DNA from 3 places in the Priestia sp. YIM B13551 genome. Region 2 is predicted to be linked to each of the others. Evidence: riboswitches for the same ligand, from Rfam matches in the RefSeq annotation. Region 2 holds a riboswitch; each other region holds the start of a gene.
What was found. Region 2 has a riboswitch for lysine ahead of ACFX4N_RS20595 (aspartate kinase). Riboswitches for the same ligand answer to the same signal wherever they lie in the genome.

Region 1 (6,286 bases), on a different contig from region 2:
CAAAAAATGAAGTCCCGATACAAAGCCCATATGACTGCAGGGAGTCAATTAAAGCTGGATACACGTCGCTTATGTTTTCTTCGATTGCCTTGGCACTCAGTCCATCTGAGACTACTACTTGTACATCAGGCTGCTGCACGTAGTTTTTAAAAATTTCTTTCTTAGCGTTATCTGCTAATAACCTTCCTTGATCCGGCCGTTTTAAATAATGTTCTTTTGACTTCACGCGTGTATTCACAGTGAAAAGGTTAAACTCAGCTAAAATATCTTCTGAAACTGCTCCATATACAGAATCCACGGCTGCAGCATGATCCGTGCGAAAAGATAAAACGTCTTTTGTTAGCGGCCTTGTTCCTGTACGGCCGACACCTATGCGGGCAGGGGTAAATTGTTTAAGTGTTTCAAGCGGATCGCGATTTGACTTTGGTATCATAGTAAGCACCTTCCTTAAATCAAATTCATAAAAATAGTTGGGTCTCCGGCTCTAGATGTAAAGCGTCCGTTTTCCATAATACGCTGATCTTCAAGCCACTTTTGAAATAACGGCGTTGGGGTACGGTCTAACACATTACGTACCGTTGCGATGTCATGATAACTAAGAGACTGGTAGTTTAGCATGCAGTCATCAGCCATGGGCACTCCTATGACAAAGTTCACTCCAGCTGTTCCTAGAAGCATACTTAAATTATCCATGTCATTTTGATCAGCATCCATGTGATTGGTGTAACATACGTCTACTCCCATAGGCAAGCCGTGCATTTTGCCCATAAAGTGATCTTCTAGCCCAGCTCGTAGGACTTGTTTGCTGTTATATAAATATTCAGGTCCAATAAATCCAACAACCGTGTTAACTAAGAAAGGCTTGTAGTGACGAGCTAAGCCGTAGCATCTAGCTTCGAGCGTTACTTGATCAATATTATAGTGAGCTTCTGCTGACAGTTCAGAACCTTGTCCTGTTTCAAAATACCAGCGGTTCGGACCTTTTGCTGTACCTTTTTCATGAATTAACGCTGTTGCTTCATTGAGCATAGACAGTGAAATCCCAAATGAGTCATTACCGGCTTCTGTTCCTGCTAAACTTTGAAAAATCAAGTCAGCAGATGCTCCTTTTTCGATTGCTCTCATCTGACTTGTTACATGTGATAACACACAGTTTTGAGTAGGGATGGACCATTCATTGATTATATTTTTTGTTTCATTTAAAAGCGCGTAGATATTATCCGTTGTGTCAATAACGGGGTTAATTCCAATAACCGCATCCCCAATTCCATAGCTTAACGCTTCGTAGAGAGATGCTCTCATTCCTTTTAAGTTATCTGAAGGATGATTAGGCTGGGCTCTTGAAGCCAATACGCCTTTTTGGCCGATAGTCGTTTGACAAGTAGTTTGCACTTCTATTTTGGCTGCTCCTTGAATTAAATCTAAATTGGACATAATTTTAGTAGCTGCCGCAATCATTTCGCTGCTTAATCCTTTGCTAAGCGCAAGAAGGTCTTCTCCGGTATGCTCATCAGATAAGATGTATTCTCTTAACTCCCCTACTGTCCAATTTTTTATAATGTCGTAAACCGATGAATCAATTTGACTTTCGATTAACGCCGAGACGTTGTCTTCATCTGCGCTGAGCAGCGGGTAGTTTCGAATATCAGCAAGTGTGATATCAGCTAGGACTTGCTTTGCTGCCATTCGTTCTTTCATTGACTCAGCGCTAACTCCCGCGAGCTGATCTCCAGAACGCTCTTCGTTTGCTTTGGCCATGATTTCTTTTAAGCTATAAAATGAAAATGTTTCTCCTAACAATCGTGTAGTTTTAAACATCGTTTCCTCCTTGTATATTTAGTGGATTAGGATGAAAAAGCGAGCGTTTTAACGGAAACGGAGATCGCTTCTCCAGCTACTGGTAACCCTAGATCGATGTAATCTCCGTGTGTAAAATCAATTTGATCTAAACAAATAATTTCTAACTCTTTTCTCTGTTTAGCTAGTGCTTGTCCTAAGGCTTTTGCAATATCTTGCTCGCATAAAACAACGAGGCACTTAGCTCTCTTAAAACAAGCAATAAATTCAGCGCTTATTACTTTTGCTAATTCTTGCAGCATCTTATAGCTGCAGTAAGGAAAATGAGATAAAGCAATAGCAACGGGAGGATCTTCTGCACTGAAAATAGTTGAAGCCTGCATACATGACGCTCGAGCTCTTTCTTGAAACAGCTGCGGATTCCACTCCTCCTCTGGCTGTACGGGTATTTCTATAATCGGAATGTTTTTCAGCGGCAGTTTTTTAGACTTAATGTATATGGTTGATCCGCTAACTTCTGTATTTTGCATACCAGCTCCAATGACAGTAGCGCGCGTTGTCTCAGCGGCTTGAGATACTTGGATGGATTGAAAATGATATGCTAGAAGTGGACCAACGTCTCCGTGTATGACCACTTCCTTCACTGTTTTTGGCTTTTGCTTCTCCATCATTGCTCCTACTCCTCCTGAAACCATGATCGTTTCAGGAGGTATAGAAGATCTTGTATGAGGAGAAACGAGCAGCGAGGAATTTTGATTCAGCGCTTTTACATAATTCATGGTTTCTTCAGCTAGTAATTGACAGATAGACGAGAGCTTTTCAAATGTTGCTTTTTCACCTTCTCGCAGTGTTAAAGAATTATTTTTCAAAAATTCAGTTAAATGAGACGAAACGTAGGTAACAAGACCGTCTTCATTTAGTCGAATTAATCTCCCGCCTACATGCAGTGTAAACGTTTCTATCACTTTTCCATTTTGACATAAAGCGATGTTAGCAGTGCCTCCTCCTACATCAATATTGGCAATTACTGCATTTGTTTCAGCAGAACGTTCGATTGCTCCTGATCCTTTTGCTGCTAATATTCCTTCCAAGTCAGCGCCGGCTGTTGCAACAACAAAATCCCCAGCATGTTCGGCTAGATAGTGAACGATACTTTCTGCATTTTGCTTTCTAGCCGTTTCTCCTGTAATGATCACAGCGCCCGCCTCCACTTGATCTAAGGAGATTCCTGCATTCTTATACTCTTGTTCTAGTAGTACCGTTAATCTTTGAACATCGATTTCAACATCGTTTAGCATAGGGGTGGTATAGATAGAACTTGCATACGTTACGCGACGATCAATAATTTGACAGCCTGGCAGCGTAAACTGATTTTGTTGATTTGCTACTAGCAGCTTGCTTACAATCAGTTTTGTTGTGCTTGTTCCAATATCTAAACCTATGCTCGTGATCCATTTCTGTAGCATGCTATCAATCCCTTATCTCGTTTGAATATGGTGATTATCATAAAACAGTTTTTTGAATATTTCACCAACTATGTTATCAAACCTGACACACTTTTGTGTAAACAAAGGTGACAAATAATAAAAAAGACTAAATCTTGGTAGATTTAGTCTTTTTTATTATGAGTGTGATTTAGTTACAATCATTCTTGATGCGGATGGAATTAATAGTGAAAGGATGATTAGACACGATAGCAACGACCCAATCATAGAAATCCCGTTCATTGAGAAAGAATACCACAGAGCGGACATGCCCTTTGGCGCGTATGATCCCCAGAAAATAATACCCGCAATAAAGTGCCAGAAATACCGTGCGAAGCTGCCGATAACAAGGGATAAAACAATCAAAACAAAAGCTTTTGATCTGTTATTGTTAGCTAAATTTGTTTTAATAGATTGCGAAAAAACACCTCCAAAACCTATAAAAGCAAAAGCCACAATATATTCAATAAACGTTTGCAGCGCTGTTAAAATATAAGCCGTTCCTGTTGCCAACTGCAACAGCCCCCATAATAGACCAGATAGAGCCCCGCCTTTTACTCCCCAGCGAAAGCACATAATAAAAATGGGCACCATGGAGAACGAAATACTCACAGCCGTTGCAATCTTAATGGAAGGCAAAAGATCAAGTAGAAGTGCTAATGCTGCAAAAATAGCTATTTCAATTTTAGCCTGTAAGGGTAATGCTTTATTCACGTTTCTCACTCCTGTTTTTGAATCATTCATATCAAACGGTTTACACAGGAGTAAGCAAATATATGCTACTATTCCCACATTCCTACGCTAGCGTTAACTAACAGGTTCGAAGGGTCTGAACAATTTGTTCACTCTCAGCACGGCGGCTCCCCCTGTGGTACGTTCGGATATTTATGTAGTATTATGACAACATTTATTATACCATATGTAACAAAATAGATTCGAGAGATTTCAAAGATGTTTCTATTTTCTGAATCTATTTTTTATAATGACAATCGTTTTAGTATTTGATATACTTCTTTTATGTCAAATGAATATAAAAAACCCTCATCCTAATCGATGAGGTAGAGGTCGCAGTTTTTAATAGTAAAGCAACGGAAATGCAGAGAACATTGAGGATGTTGCTTGAAAGGAAAAATTGCCGAAGTTTAGATCACTTCTCGGTTGATTTAAGCTGGGGCTGTCTCCGAACAGGAACAGAACTGTCACATCATGCAAGTGATGTGAAGAGCTATCTTCACGGAAGGTTGACGCGGTTTTCAGATTTAAAAGCGCGCACATATACTGCGGGCTTTTTTTATGTTATCCCGTCTCTTTCCGTACATTCGAAAGGAGTATTTATCTATGCAAGAGCAGCAAGAATTAAAACGTGGGTTGAAATCTCGCCACTTAACGATGATTTCATTAGGAGGAGCCATCGGAACCGGCTTATTCCTAGCAAGTGGTGGAGCAATTCACACAGCAGGACCTGGGGGAGCGCTTTTAGCTTACGCTATTATTGGTGTCATGGTTTACTTTTTGATGACCAGCCTGGCGGAGCTCGCAGCTTATATGCCTGAAGCTGGTTCGTTTAGTACGTATGCGTCTCGGTTTGTAGATCCATCCTTTGGTTTCGCTCTGGGCTGGAACTATTGGTATAACTGGGCTATTACGATTGCAGCTGAATTATCTGCTGGAGCCCTTATTATGAAATTTTGGTTCCCAAACTCTTCTTCTATTTTATGGAGTGCCCTGTTTTTATTAATTATGTTTGGGCTTAACTACCTTTCTGTAAAAGGATTTGGCGAATCTGAATTTTGGTTTTCATTAATTAAAGTAGTAACGGTTATCATCTTTTTAGTTATTGGTATTATGATGATTTTTGGTATCTTTAACAATGAAGCACCAGGTTTTAAAAACTTCACGCTTGGTGATGGACCCATTCACGGTGGATTCTTTACTGTCTTAGGTATTTTTATGGCTGCTGGTTTTTCATTCCAAGGAACAGAGTTGCTTGGAGTCGCAGCTGGAGAAAGTGAAGATCCGGAAAAAACGGTTCCTCGCGCAGTTAAACAAGTCTTCTGGCGCATCTTGTTATTTTATATTTTAGCTATTTTTGTTATTGGGATGCTTATTCCATACACAGCGGATTCATTAGCAAGTGATGATGTGCGGGTCAGTCCGTTTACTCTAATATTCGAACGAGCAGGTCTGGCGTTTGCAGCATCAGCTATCAATGCCGTTATTTTAACAGCCGTTTTATCTGCTGGTAACTCAGGTATGTATGCTTCTACGCGTATGCTGTGGAACTTAGCGAAAGATGGAAAAGCACCGAGGTTCTTAGCAAAAGTAAATAAACGAGGCGTTCCGGTTAATGCTTTAATCGCAACGGCACTTGTCGGTACACTTGCATTTGGTGCTTCATTTTTTGGAGACGGTGCGGTATACACGTGGTTACTTAACGCTTCTGGTATGTCTGGTTTTATTGCTTGGTTAGGAATTGCAATCAGCCACTATCGTTTTAGAAGAGCATTTGTTGCCCAAGGTCATGATTTGAGTGAACTTCCATATCATGCAAAACTTTTCCCATTTGGCCCTATCTTTGCCTTTATTTTATGTGCCGTTGTTATTTTAGGCCAAAACTATTCGGCGTTTATGGGTGACTCGATTGACTGGTACGGTGTACTTGTTTCCTATATCGGACTTCCTTTATTCTTAATTGTTTGGTTAGGATACAAATGGACGAAAAAGTCGAAACTTATCCCGTTAAAAGAATGTCAAGTAACAGTGAAAAAATACGAATAAAAAAAGCTCTCTATTCTTTTGAATAGAGAGCTTTTTTATGTGATCTGATCAGCAAAATGAAGAGATATATAGGCGGGCTGGTTTTTCATAACAAGCATATAACCTTTGAGGGGACGATTACAGTAATCAGCAGCTTCTATATAATAAATATGCTGAATTAACCTGCTTAAATGGGTTACAAAAGATGGAAGTTGATGAGTAGGAATGCTTTGGATGTAGTCTATGAT
Region 2 (6,286 bases):
ATTATTAATCCTTACGATGAATATGCAGTTGAAGAAGCTATTCAGCTAAAGGAAAAGCATGGCGGGGAGATTACGGTCGTGAGTGTAGGAGGGGAAGAATCAGAAAAAGAACTCCGAACAGCTTTGGCTATGGGAGCAGATAAAGCGGTTTTAATCAATACGGAAGATGACATAGAAGATGGCGATCAGTACACGACTTCTAGGCTGCTGGCACAGTACTTAAAAGAACAATCTCCTGACTTGATTTTGGCAGGAAACGTAGCGATTGACGGAGGTTCGGGCCAAGTGGGACCGCGCGTAGCAGAACAGTTAGAAATCCCTTATATTACGACGATTACAAAATTGGATATCGAAGGTGAAAAAGTGACTGTTGTACGCGATGTGGAAGGCGATTCCGAGGTTATCGAAACGTCGCTTCCTCTTCTAGTAACAGCTCAGCAGGGACTTAACGAACCTCGCTATCCATCTCTTCCAGGGATTATGAAAGCGAAGAAGAAACCGTTGGTTGAAGTGGAATTGGATGATTTAGATTTAGATGAAGATGATGTAGAAGCAAAAACAAAGACAATTGAAATTTATTTGCCTCCGAAAAAAGACGCAGGACGCGTATTACAAGGAGATATAAAAGATCAAGTGACAGAACTGGTCAATTTACTGCATAAAGAAGCAAAAGTCATTTAATAAGTCAAAAGTCAAAACAATGGGGGTATTGCAATGGGACGCAAAGTGTTAGTTCTAGGAGAAGCACGTGATGGGGGATTACGAAACGTATCGTTTGAAGCGATTTCCGCAGCGTCTACTGTAGCTGACGGTGGGGAAATTGTTGCAGCGTTAGTAGGAAAGGACGTAAAAGCTTTAAGTGAAGAGCTTATTGCGTACGGAGCGAATAAAGTTGTTGTGACGGAGCATGAAGATTTAGCTGCTTACACATCGGATGGTTATGCTCAGGCGTTATTAGCCATCATTGAAAGTGAACAGCCTGAAGCTATCGTATTTGGCCATACGGCTCTTGGCAAAGACCTAGCGCCAAAACTGGCAGCTCGCTTAGACAAAGGACTTATCTCCGATGTGACGGATGTAGAAGTTGGAGGGGATCAAGTAGTCTTCACCCGCCCAATTTATTCTGGTAAAGCATTTGAAAAGAAAATCATGACCGATGCCTTTACGTTTGTCACGATTCGTCCAAATAATATTTCACCGCTTGCAAAAGACGAGGGACGTACAGGCGATGTAGAGGATTTAAATGTTGAAATCAAAAACCTGCGTACAGTTGTAAAAGAAGTTGTACGGAAAGCAACGCAAGGAGTTGATTTATCCGAAGCAAAAGTCGTGATTGCAGGTGGTCGAGGTGTAAAAAGCACGGAAGGTTTTGGACCTCTCCAAGAACTAGCGGACGTGTTAAATGGAGCTGTTGGGGCATCTCGCGGAGCGTGCGATGCAGATTACTGCGACTATTCTCTTCAGATCGGTCAGACGGGCAAAGTAGTCACACCAGATTTATACATTGCCTGCGGAATCTCAGGAGCCATTCAGCATTTGGCCGGCATGTCAAATTCAAAAATTATTGTTGCCATTAACAAAGATCCTGAGGCGAATATTTTTAAAGTAGCTGATTACGGAATCGTTGGAGATTTATTTGAAGTGGTGCCTCTGCTAACGGAAGAATTTAAAAAGCTGAAAGTACAGTCTGCGTAAGAGGCTGGGACAAAAGTATTTTAGACGAAGTGAAAAACGAACCATTGATCAAGATATTTGATTAGTGGTTCGTTTTTTTGTTAGGGTAAGCGTAGCTTTCATGTGTGTGGGTCTTTCTAGCAGTTGATTGGAGGGCAAGGCGAAGACTCCTGCAGAAAGCGAAGTCTTGCACAGAAATCAACTGCGGTGTCACAAGCGGTTCAGCTCTTGTATACTATTTGTTCGTCTTTAGATGGGATTCATTTCGTTATGTCTCAACCTCATGGAAAACGAAATTTTCTACGTATGTTTTTATGTGAATTGTACAAACTAGAGCGGAGAATAAACAGTATAAATGTAAGCAAAAAGTTAGCAAACCTTATTTGAAGGTGATATACTGTGAGTAGAATTTGGATATTGCATATATTTAGGAGGAATTAAAATGGCTATTGCACATGCTACAGATAAAAACTTTACAGATGAAATTAAATCAGGCCTAGTGCTTGTTGACTTTTGGGCACCATGGTGTGGCCCTTGTAAAATGATTGCTCCAGTTCTTGAAGAAATCGATGGCGAACTTAACGATAAAGTTAAAATCGTGAAAGTAGACGTTGATGAAAATCAAGAAACGGCTGGAAAATTTGGTGTTATGAGTATCCCAACTTTAGTATTATTTAAAGATGGAGAGAAAGTTGACCAAGTAGTTGGTTTCCAACCAAAAGAAGCATTAACAGAATTAATTAATAAACACGCGTAAGTCAAAACCTAGCTCAGGCTAGGTTTTTTCTTTTTCTCCACTTTTTCTCTTTTGGGAATACTTTTATTTAGCGAATATGCGTTCGTTTGTTTTATACTAGATGTAAGGAACACCGCCATAAATCCGGCTTATGTGCATGTATTGTAAGGCAGGAAAGAATGTAGGTTACGCTTCATAAGCGAATGTATAGATGGACAGAGTAAGAGAAGAGGAAGGAGAAAAATATGAACGATTATTTAAAAGAAAAGCTGGCTATTTTACCGGATCAGCCCGGCTGCTACTTGATGAAAGATAAATATGGAACGGTCATTTACGTAGGAAAAGCAAAAGTATTAAAAAATCGAGTGCGCTCCTACTTTACCGGATCTCATGACGGAAAGACGCTTCGACTTGTAAACGACATTGTCGATTTTGAATATATCGTCACATCTTCTAATTTAGAAGCGCTTATTTTAGAAATGAATTTAATTAAAAAGCATGATCCAAAATACAATATCATGCTTAAAGATGATAAGGGTTATCCCTTTATTAAGATTACAGCTGAAAAACAGCCCCGACTTGTTATTACAAGAAAAATAAAAAAAGATAAAGGGAAATACTTCGGTCCTTATCCTAACGTTCAAGCTGCAAATGAAACAAAGCGGCTTCTTGATCGCATTTATCCATTAAGAAAGTGCTCTACCATGCCAGACAGACCTTGTTTGTATTACCATATCGGGCAATGCCTAGCTCCTTGCGTAAAAGAAGTAAAAGAAGAGCAAAACAAACAAATTATTGAAAATATCACGCGGTTTTTAAATGGTGGATATGAGCATGTCAAAACAGAGTTAACTGAAAAAATGTTAAAAGCTTCAGAAGAACTTGACTTTGAACGGGCTAAAGAATATCGAGATCAAATTGCTCATATCGAAGCGACAATGGAAAAGCAAAAAGTAACGTTTAATGATTTTGTTAATCGAGATGTGTTTGGCTATTCTTATGATAAAGGCTGGATGTGTGTTCAAGTTTTCTTTATTCGCCAAGGGAAATTAATTGAGCGAGAAGTTTCTATGTTTCCTTTTTATAAAGAGCCAGAAGAAGATTTCTTAACTTTTATCGGTCAGTTTTATGCCAAAAATATTAAGCCAAAAGAAGTGATGGTTCCAGCAACGATTGATGCAGAGTTGGCTGAGAAATTAGTAGAAGTAGAGGTTCAGCATCCAAAGCGAGGCAAAAAGAAAGAATTAGTAGAACTTGCGTGTAAAAATGCAAAAATTGCGCTCGGTGAAAAATTCTATTTAATTGAACGAGATGAAGAACGCACGGTTGGCGCAGTTGAACGGTTAGGAGAAGAGCTTGGAATTGCCGCTCCTTATCGGATTGAAGCATTTGATAATTCAAATATTCAAGGAACAGACCCAGTTTCTGCGATGATTGTTTTTGTTGATGGGAAGCCGGAAAAGAAAGAATATCGTAAATATAAAATTAAGACCGTGCAGGGACCAGATGATTACAGTTCCATGAGAGAAGTGGTTCGCAGAAGGTATTCCAGAGCATTAAAAGAAGGTCTTCCGCTTCCAGATTTAATTGTTGTAGATGGAGGTAAAGGGCATTTGGCTGCGGTGCAGGATGTTCTCGAAAATGAATTGGGACTTTTAGTGCCTACAGCAGGTCTTGTCAAAGATGATAAGCACAGAACTTCGAATCTGATGATTGGCGAGCCTCCTCAAATCATACCGCTTGAACGCAATAGTCAAGAATTTTATTTGCTTCAGCGAATTCAAGATGAAGTTCACCGCTTTGCGATTACCTTCCACCGTCAAGTGCGCTCTAAGTCCGCTTTTCAGTCTGTTCTGGACGACATTCCGGGAGTGGGAGAAAAGCGTAAAAAAGCTTTGTTAAAGTATTTTGGTTCGGTGAAAAAATTGAAAGAAGCAACGGTTGAAGATATTCGAAATTCAGGTGTTCCTCAAAACATTGCTGAAAAAATTTATGAAACATTGCAAAAATAGTCTTGAAATAATAGAAAATATTTGATAAGCTATTAACTAATTTCATACGACACTTCATCAAATGAAGTGAAGATAGAGGTGCAAATTTAATCAGTACGTATCAGGAAGGGTATGAGCCCTTATGAATGATGCGGAAAGGGAAATTTGCCGAAGTGAACATTACCTCATAGTAATGATTGCTGGTTCTGCGTTGAATAAACGTAGGATTGTCAAGATGTAGATTCTTGGAGAGCTATCTCACGGCAGTGGACGGTTATGTTTTATAATTTTCGTTCGTTAAGCAATGAGAGCTCATCTCATTGCTTTTTTTATTGTCTGAGTAAAAAAATTTAGCTTCTCATCATCCTGCATATGCAAATTTATTGAAAAGGAATGAACAAAATTATGGCATTAATCGTTCAAAAATTTGGTGGAACATCTGTTGGTTCTGTTGAACGTATTCAACATGTAGCAAACCGAGTTATTCAAGAAGCAGAGCGCGGTAACCAAGTAGTCGTTGTTGTATCGGCAATGGGCAAAACCACAGATGCACTGGTGAAATTAGCAAGTGATATTACGGACAGTCCAAGCAAACGCGAAATGGATATGCTTCTTACAACTGGAGAACAAGTGACGATTTCCCTGTTAACAATGGCCCTTCAATGCAAAGGGTATGAAGCAACTTCGCTAACAGGTTGGCAAGCTGGCATCCAGACGGAAGCAGTTCATAGCAATGCACGAATCCAGCACATTGATACAACTCGTATTCAACGTCAGTTAGATAGCGGACGAATTGTAGTAGTAGCTGGATTCCAAGGCTGTTCAGAAGATGGAAGCATTACAACATTAGGTCGAGGCGGCTCTGACACGACGGCAGTAGCTCTTGCCGCGGCGCTAAAAGCTGCAAAATGTGATATTTATACAGATGTAACAGGAGTGTTTACGACAGATCCGCGCTATGTAGAAGATGCCCGTAAGCTTCACTCTATTTCATATGACGAAATGTTAGAATTAGCTAATTTGGGAGCAGGGGTGCTGCATCCGCGCGCTGTTGAGTTTGCAAAAAATTATCAGGTACCGCTAGAAGTGCGTTCAAGCTTAGAAAACGAGAATGGAACGATTGTTGAGGAGGAAGTTTCAATGGAACAAAACTTAGTCGTAAGAGGAATTGCGTTTGAAGATAATATTTCACGCGTGACAATTGAAGGGTTAAACAATGAGTTACAAACTCTTTCTACTATTTTTACAGCATTAGCAAAAGAACAGTTAAATGTGGACATTATTATTCAAAACGTAACGGCTAATAATCGTCTATCCATCTCATTTTCTATTAAAACCGTAGACGTAGAAGCTGCTCTTGCTGTCTTAAAAGAATATAAATCTACTTTAGTATATACGCGTATCGAACATGAAAGCGGTCTGGCTAAAGTGTCGATTGTCGGATCTGGTATGATTTCAAACCCAGGTGTTGCAGCTGAAATGTTTGAAGTGCTGGCAGGAGAGAAAATTGAAGTGAAGATGGTCAGCACGTCTGAAATTAAAGTATCTACAGTTGTACCGCATGCTGATATGGTAAAAGCAGTTGAGACGCTTCACGTAGCATTCGAACTAGAAGAACAGCAGGCAGTGCAAGTATAAAGAAGAGAAAAAAGACGTGGTATCTCCACGTCTTTTATATATACGTATTTTTTACTTTTTATAACGCTCCGCGCGTGTTTCGGTAGGTAAAATATCTTTTCGGTCCCACTGCACGGAAATCAGCACTTTTCCGTTCTTTTCTTTATGTGTTAAGTAGGCTTCTGTTAGGCAGTTGTTTTGCCGCTGAATCTGTTCAGCCACAAATCCTGACTCAAGATGAAACGAACAAGTTTCCTGCTGAAATCTT
Region 3 (6,286 bases), on a different contig from region 2:
CCACGCTCCTGCTGTTACGATTGTTGTACTTGCTAGAAGGGTTTGTCCATTTACGGAAACGCCCGTTACTTGATTATTTTCATAAAGTAGTTCTGCGTTTCCTTCTATTATTTTTGCACCGTTTTTCTTCGCTGCATTCACAAGTGCGTTTCGAAGAGCTCTTCCGTTAACGCGAGCGGCTCCACTAATATGAACTGAACTGTATTCTTCCGAAAGAACCGGAAACAAAGCCTGTGTTTCTTTAGCGGATAAACGTGTAATCTCGCCTATTTCGGGAGCTTCTTCCCGACGCTTATATGCTCTTTCTTCCATTTTTTTAAGCTTTTGCTCATCAGTATGTACGCTAATTGCTCCTACTCGCTTATATCCCGTATCCGTTTCTCCATCTTCTTCTAATTGCTGAATTAATGTTTGATAGTACTTGGCGCCGCCTTTTGCTAAGCGGTACCATGCTTTATTTCGACGCTGCGAAAGCCATGGACAAACAATTCCTGCTGCTGCATCAGTAGCTTGACCCGCATCCTTGCGATCTATCAATGTCACATCTGCTCCTGCTTTTGCTAAATGATATGCTGTAGAAGCTCCAAGTATCCCAGCTCCAACTACGATGTATGTTTTCATACCAAAACACCCTTTTCTTTCTTCTAGTATTCTTATGCTATTATGTACGCAATTTTAGCATAGCAAAAAAAGAAGTCACATACTAGGTGAAGCTATTTTGAGCTTATTTTTGAGTCTTGCTGACTTTGACATATAGCTCCTTTCATTGTAAACAAAAGCGCAATAAGTTCTTTTACGGAGATTATGGTGAGATGAAGCAAACCACAAGTAGTGATCGCGCATATTTAACACTGCGTTTACAGCTTTTTTATTATAGTTTCTGAATAAAAAAATGAAAGAATAAAACCACTATAATATGTAAATAAAAAGAAATAACCATTATTTTAAGGAGAGCGTATGCAATCTTCATTTGTATTATTTTTCATCATTCTTGGTTTACTATTTGGCAAGTGGCGGAGATATCAAGAATACTATCCTACTTTGTTGTTTTGGATCACGGGGAATTTGCTTTATGAAGTGCTGCTGTTTCATCACCGCGTATGGGTATTTCACCCTGTTGGTATTGATCACCTTTTTCTACCCGATCACCTAATGGTTTCCCTTGGAATAACCTTAATTATTTATCCGTTTGTTATACCGGTTTTTTTAGGAAGGCTGCCGTTGCATGTAAGCGGCCGGCTGTGGTGGATTCTTTTGTGGGCGCTTTTATTTACTGTGATTGAGTTCATTGCTTATGTTAATCACAGTATCACTCATAATTATGGATGGTCGCTGCTGTGTTCTTTTCTCTTCAATGTTGTCACGTTCTCACTTTTAATCATTCATCAGAAGACAGCACTGGCTGCTTGGATTCTATCTGGAAGCTTTATAGCTTTTTTATTTATTTTTTTTGATATTCCTATGCCTTAACTTTTCATTGACTAGACAGAGGAAAAGGAAATATAATAGGAGTTACATTTAAATATAATTTTCCTCTCTGAGAATAGAGGTGCATGAAATCAAGAGTCACTTATTAGAGACTAATGGAGTCTGTGAAGATAAGTAAAAGGGATTTCGTGCCGAAGTATATAGACATCCATTGTGTTCATATACTGGTTCAGTATTGAATAAATGCTGAGCTGTCACAAACCATTTGGTTTGTGGAGAGCTATTGAAGAGATGTTGATGCCTAGAATGTAATAATACTTTATTATTATGAAACCAAGACGCGTGAACATCACTTCACGGGTCTTTTTTGTGTTTTTCTACTGATCATCAAAGTTATAGTTGAATGTTTTAAATGGAGGGATATGGATTATGTACTTACATGGAACGAGTAAAATTAACAGCAGCAATCATTTAGAAATTGGGCAGTGCGATACGGTCGAACTGAAAAAACAATACGGCACTCCCCTATACATCTACGATCAAGAATTAATTGAGACGAAATGCAAGGCCTTCCATTCAGCCTTCCAAAGAAGTGGATTTTCATATCAAATCGCCTATGCAGGGAAAGCCTTTCTTTGTATGGAAATGGCTAATCTTTTAACGAAGCTTGATATGTCATTAGATGTGGTCTCAGGAGGCGAATTATTTACAGCTCTTGAAGCGGGATATCCAGCTGAACGCATTCATTTTCACGGAAATAACAAAACGATTGAAGAAATTGAAATGGCTCTTGATGCGAATATCGGCTGCTTTGTTGTGGATAACTTCACCGAACTTGAAGTTTTGCATGCCTTAGCAGCTGAGCGCAAACAGAAAGCATCTATTCTTCTCCGTGTTACTCCAGGGATTGAAGCCCATACACACGAATATATTATGACCGGACAAGAAGACTCAAAGTTTGGATTTGGTCTTTCCAATGACCAAGCCATGAAAGCGGTAAGTTCTGCATTAGAAAAGCCTTATTATAATCTTTTAGGCATTCATTGTCATATTGGTTCGCAAATTTTTGAAGTAGATGGTTTTTCTCGCGCCATTGATATTTTAACTGATTTCTTATTCAATATTCGTGATAAAATGGACTTTGAAGTAAAAGTTTTAAACGTAGGTGGTGGTTTTGGTATTCGTTATACCGAAAGCGATTCTCCTCTTCCAGTTGAGTATTATGTAAATGCACTGACAGAAAAGCTAAGCCGTACGTTAACGGAACAAAATTATACCCTTCCGGAAGTCTGGATTGAGCCTGGAAGAAGCATCGTAGGAGAAGCGGGTACAACGCTTTATACAATTGGCTCAACGAAAGAGATTCCAGGTGTACGCAAATACGTGGGAATTGACGGGGGTATGACCGATAATATTCGTCCTGCTTTGTATGATGCAAAGCATGAAGCTGTCTTGGCTAATAGAGTGACGGATAAAAAAGATGAAACGGTATCGATTGCGGGGAAATGCTGTGAATCAGGAGATATGCTTATTTGGGATATCGATTTACCGCGCGTTAATCAAGGAGATTTATTAGCAGTTTCCTCTACAGGTGCCTACAACTATTCAATGGCTAGCAATTACAACCGCATTCCGCGCCCTGCTGTTGTATTTGTAAAAAATGGAGAAGCTCGTCTTGCTGTGGAGCGAGAAACATACGAAGATTTGGTGCGAAAAGATGTAAAGCCAGTCGTTACTACGTATGCAATGAGCAAATGATAGCTGTTCTTGCGTAGTAAAGAAGCTATTGTTGTTTGGAGGAAATATAACTATGGTTTTAAGTGTATTTAAAACGTACAGATCATCGCTTATTCTGCTTCTCGCTATTTTAATTGGCGGGATAGCAGGATATGCTATCGGGCCCGATGTAGCAGTCGTAAAGCCCTTTGGTGATTTGTTTCTTAATTTAATGTTCATGATTATCGTTCCCCTTGTCTTTTTTAGTGTGGCTTCGGCAATTGCAAACATGAACGAAATGAAACGTCTCGGTAAAATTATGCTAGGTATCGCCGTTGTGTTTATCGCTACTGCTGCTGTTTCAGCTGTTCTAGGCTTTTTAGGCGCGTCACTTTACAATCCGCTGCACAACGTAGATACTTCTGCGATTAAAGAATTAATGGGTGACAGTGAAAATACAGCTGAAAAAATGACGCTTTTAACTCAGCTTGTTAGTACCTTTACTGTACCTGATTTTGTTCAGTTATTTTCGAAAGAGCATATTTTACAATTAATTGTCTTTGCCGTCATTTTCGGTATTGCTACCACGATGGCCGGTGAAAAAGGACAGCCTATGGCGAAATTCCTGACTTCGGGTCAAGAAGTATCGATGAAGGTTGTTAAAATTGTGATGTACTATGCTCCAATTGGTTTAGGGTGCTATTTTGCTACTGTAGTAGGAGAACTAGGACCAAAGATCTTACAAGGGTACGCTAGAGCATTTATTCTTTATTTATTAATTGCAATCGTTTACTATTTCGGCTTCTTTACGCTATACGCATGGATTGCTGGCGGTAAAGCAGGAATTAAACTGTTCTGGAAAAATGCAGCTGCTCCTTCTATCACCGCTATTGCTACCTGTTCTTCTGCTGCATCTATTCCAGTCAATTTAGATGCAACAAAGAAAATGGGTGTGCCACTTGATATTGCTGAAACGGTGATTCCATTAGGAGCAAACACGCATAAAGATGGTTCTGTTATTGGCGGTATTCTAAAAATTGTTTTCTTATTCAGTTTGTTTGGAAAAGATATGACGTCTGCTACGAGCATTTTGAGTATTTTAGGCGTAGCCTTTTTAGTTGGAGCTGTAATGGGAGCAATCCCTGGAGGCGGTATGATTGGCGAAATGTTAATTATTACGATTTATGGATTTTCGCCAGAAGTTCTGCCCATTATTGCGGTCATTTCCACGATTATTGACGCCCCTGCTACCCTGTTAAATAGTACAGGAAATACAGTAACAGCAATGCTGGTTACAAGGTTTACAGAAGGAAAAGACTGGATTAACAAAATTATCACCACCGATAAAGTCGCCTAGTAAAAAATCAAAGGGAACAGTCTTAGTGACTCTCCCTTTGATTTTTTCGTGTGCAGTAATATCGATAGAGGTGTATAAAGTCTGTAAATACGCACATTCTATAGGTATGTTTCATAACCAGACTGGAGGTGTCGTCTAATGAGTAACGCTGCAGGAGGTTCAAAGAAGAATCAACCGAATGATGCAAATCACGTAAGTGCAGAAACAAAAGCTCATCAAAAACGTCTCACTGAACAAAACAAACAAGAGCATCAGGCTGAAGAGCGAAAATAAAATTACGTCAAAGAACGCAGGGCCTGTGCCAAACGTTCTTTGACGTAATTTTATTTTTAGAGAGAGCTTCATACCGTCACTCGTTATAGGTCTATCGTACAACCTCCTTTCGAACTTTTACATATTCTATTAGTAGGTTTGTAAAAGGAGGAATGGTATGATGTTTTCCTGGCTAGAGATTACAACCGCAGCATTTGGACTTTCAGTTGTTTTAATCAGTTTTGCATTTTTGCCCGAACGCACATGCAAAAATCTTTATATCCCCCATCAGCTAATAGCAAAATCTATGTTTCTCTATAAAAAAATTATTCGTTTTATAAATCAATTTCGACAGAAACTTTAGTTCATTTCCTTTCCCTGTTTTTATTCATTGGATATAATCAGCACATTTACAGTAAATAATTTAATGGTTAAAATAAAGAGTAAAGAAAAAGGATAAGCAGTTTGCAGAAATGGAGTTTCACATGGAAATCAGAGACTTAGAATACTTTATAGAGGTAGCGAATCATAAAAATTTTACAAAGGCAGCGCTGCAAGTTCATTTGTCACAAACGGCTTTAAGTAAAGCCGTCAAAAAAGTAGAAAATGAACTAGGATTTGAGCTTCTTGATCGTTCAACAAGAGAATTAAAGCTAACCGATGCAGGAGAAGTCGTGTATCATCAGGCAACTAAAGCTCTGTCGGTGTTAAAAGACATGCCTCACTTGTTGGGAGATTTAGTGAACTTGCAAACAGGGCAAATCAAGATGGGAGTCCCTCCGCTCATCGGGACCTTGTTTTTCCCGAAGATTGCAAAAGCATTTAATGAACAATACCCTAAAGTATCTCTAGAGCTTATTGAATTTGGAGCAAAAAAAATTGAAGCACTTGTGGAAGAGGCTGGTGTAGATATGGGGATTGTTATGCTTCCTCTCACAAGCGTTCATGATGAACATTTTCACGTATACCCGTTCGTTAAGGAGAGATTCCTTTTATACGCGCATAAAAACCATCCTTTAGCGAAACGTTCTTCCGTCTGGATGAAAGAATTGGAGCATGAAAAATTCATTATGTTCAGTGAAGAATTTACGCTGCACGACCGGTTAATTCAAGATGCTTTAAAATCAGGCTTTGTGCCTTCTATAGCGTATAAAAGTTCTCAATGGGATTTAATTATTGAATTAACAGCGGCAGAACTAGGTATTGCTATTTTACCCGAATCGCTTTATGCCAAAGTGAAAGATCCCAATATTACTACCGTACCTATTGCAGATCCTGAAATGATGTGGGAACTTGGAATTATTCTGTTAAAAGAACGCTACAGTTCATTCGCTGTACGAGAATTGATTAATTTTTTAACCGAAAAACAAATGACAGATAAATTGGGGCCCATTTAAAAAGAGTCTGGAACAAAAGTATGTTAGTTGAAGGACCATCCGAACGAGTTTGGTTGAGAATCCAACTCGTTCGGATTTTTTTAGGGTGATGATGAACGTAGGTTTCATGTATGTATTTGATTCTAGCTGTTGATTG

Region 1: linked by a shared signal. The riboswitch ahead of ACFX4N_RS01785 (amino acid permease) and the one ahead of ACFX4N_RS20595 (aspartate kinase) in region 2 are both predicted to bind lysine.
Region 3: linked by a shared signal. The riboswitch ahead of lysA (diaminopimelate decarboxylase) and the one ahead of ACFX4N_RS20595 (aspartate kinase) in region 2 are both predicted to bind lysine.

What each region holds. Positions count from the first base shown of each region.
Region 1 covers NZ_JBHZOX010000001.1:338,199-344,484, reverse strand. The annotation lists gene eutC (ethanolamine ammonia-lyase subunit EutC) at 1-433, opposite strand, end outside; gene ACFX4N_RS01800 (ethanolamine ammonia-lyase subunit EutB) at 448-1,818, opposite strand; gene ACFX4N_RS01795 (ethanolamine ammonia-lyase reactivating factor EutA) at 1,845-3,263, opposite strand; gene thiT (energy-coupled thiamine transporter ThiT) at 3,420-4,025, opposite strand; TPP riboswitch at 4,058-4,158, opposite strand; lysine riboswitch at 4,333-4,517, shown strand; gene ACFX4N_RS01785 (amino acid permease) at 4,620-6,059, shown strand; gene ACFX4N_RS01780 (hypothetical protein) at 6,095-6,286, opposite strand, start outside.
Region 2 covers NZ_JBHZOX010000004.1:173,868-180,153, forward strand. The annotation lists gene ACFX4N_RS20570 (electron transfer flavoprotein subunit beta/FixA family protein) at 1-681, shown strand, start outside; gene ACFX4N_RS20575 (electron transfer flavoprotein subunit alpha/FixB family protein) at 715-1,695, shown strand; gene ACFX4N_RS20580 (hypothetical protein) at 1,819-2,061, shown strand; gene trxA (thioredoxin) at 2,117-2,431, shown strand; gene uvrC (excinuclease ABC subunit UvrC) at 2,656-4,422, shown strand; lysine riboswitch at 4,488-4,665, shown strand; gene ACFX4N_RS20595 (aspartate kinase) at 4,807-6,039, shown strand; gene ACFX4N_RS20600 (YslB family protein) at 6,091-6,286, opposite strand, start outside.
Region 3 covers NZ_JBHZOX010000001.1:524,811-531,096, forward strand. The annotation lists gene ACFX4N_RS02725 (NAD(P)/FAD-dependent oxidoreductase) at 1-621, opposite strand, end outside; gene ACFX4N_RS02730 (CBO0543 family protein) at 958-1,470, shown strand; lysine riboswitch at 1,537-1,719, shown strand; gene lysA (diaminopimelate decarboxylase) at 1,858-3,186, shown strand; gene ACFX4N_RS02740 (dicarboxylate/amino acid:cation symporter) at 3,239-4,501, shown strand; gene ACFX4N_RS02745 (hypothetical protein) at 4,640-4,774, shown strand; gene ACFX4N_RS02750 (hypothetical protein) at 4,935-5,117, shown strand; gene ACFX4N_RS02755 (LysR family transcriptional regulator) at 5,239-6,150, shown strand.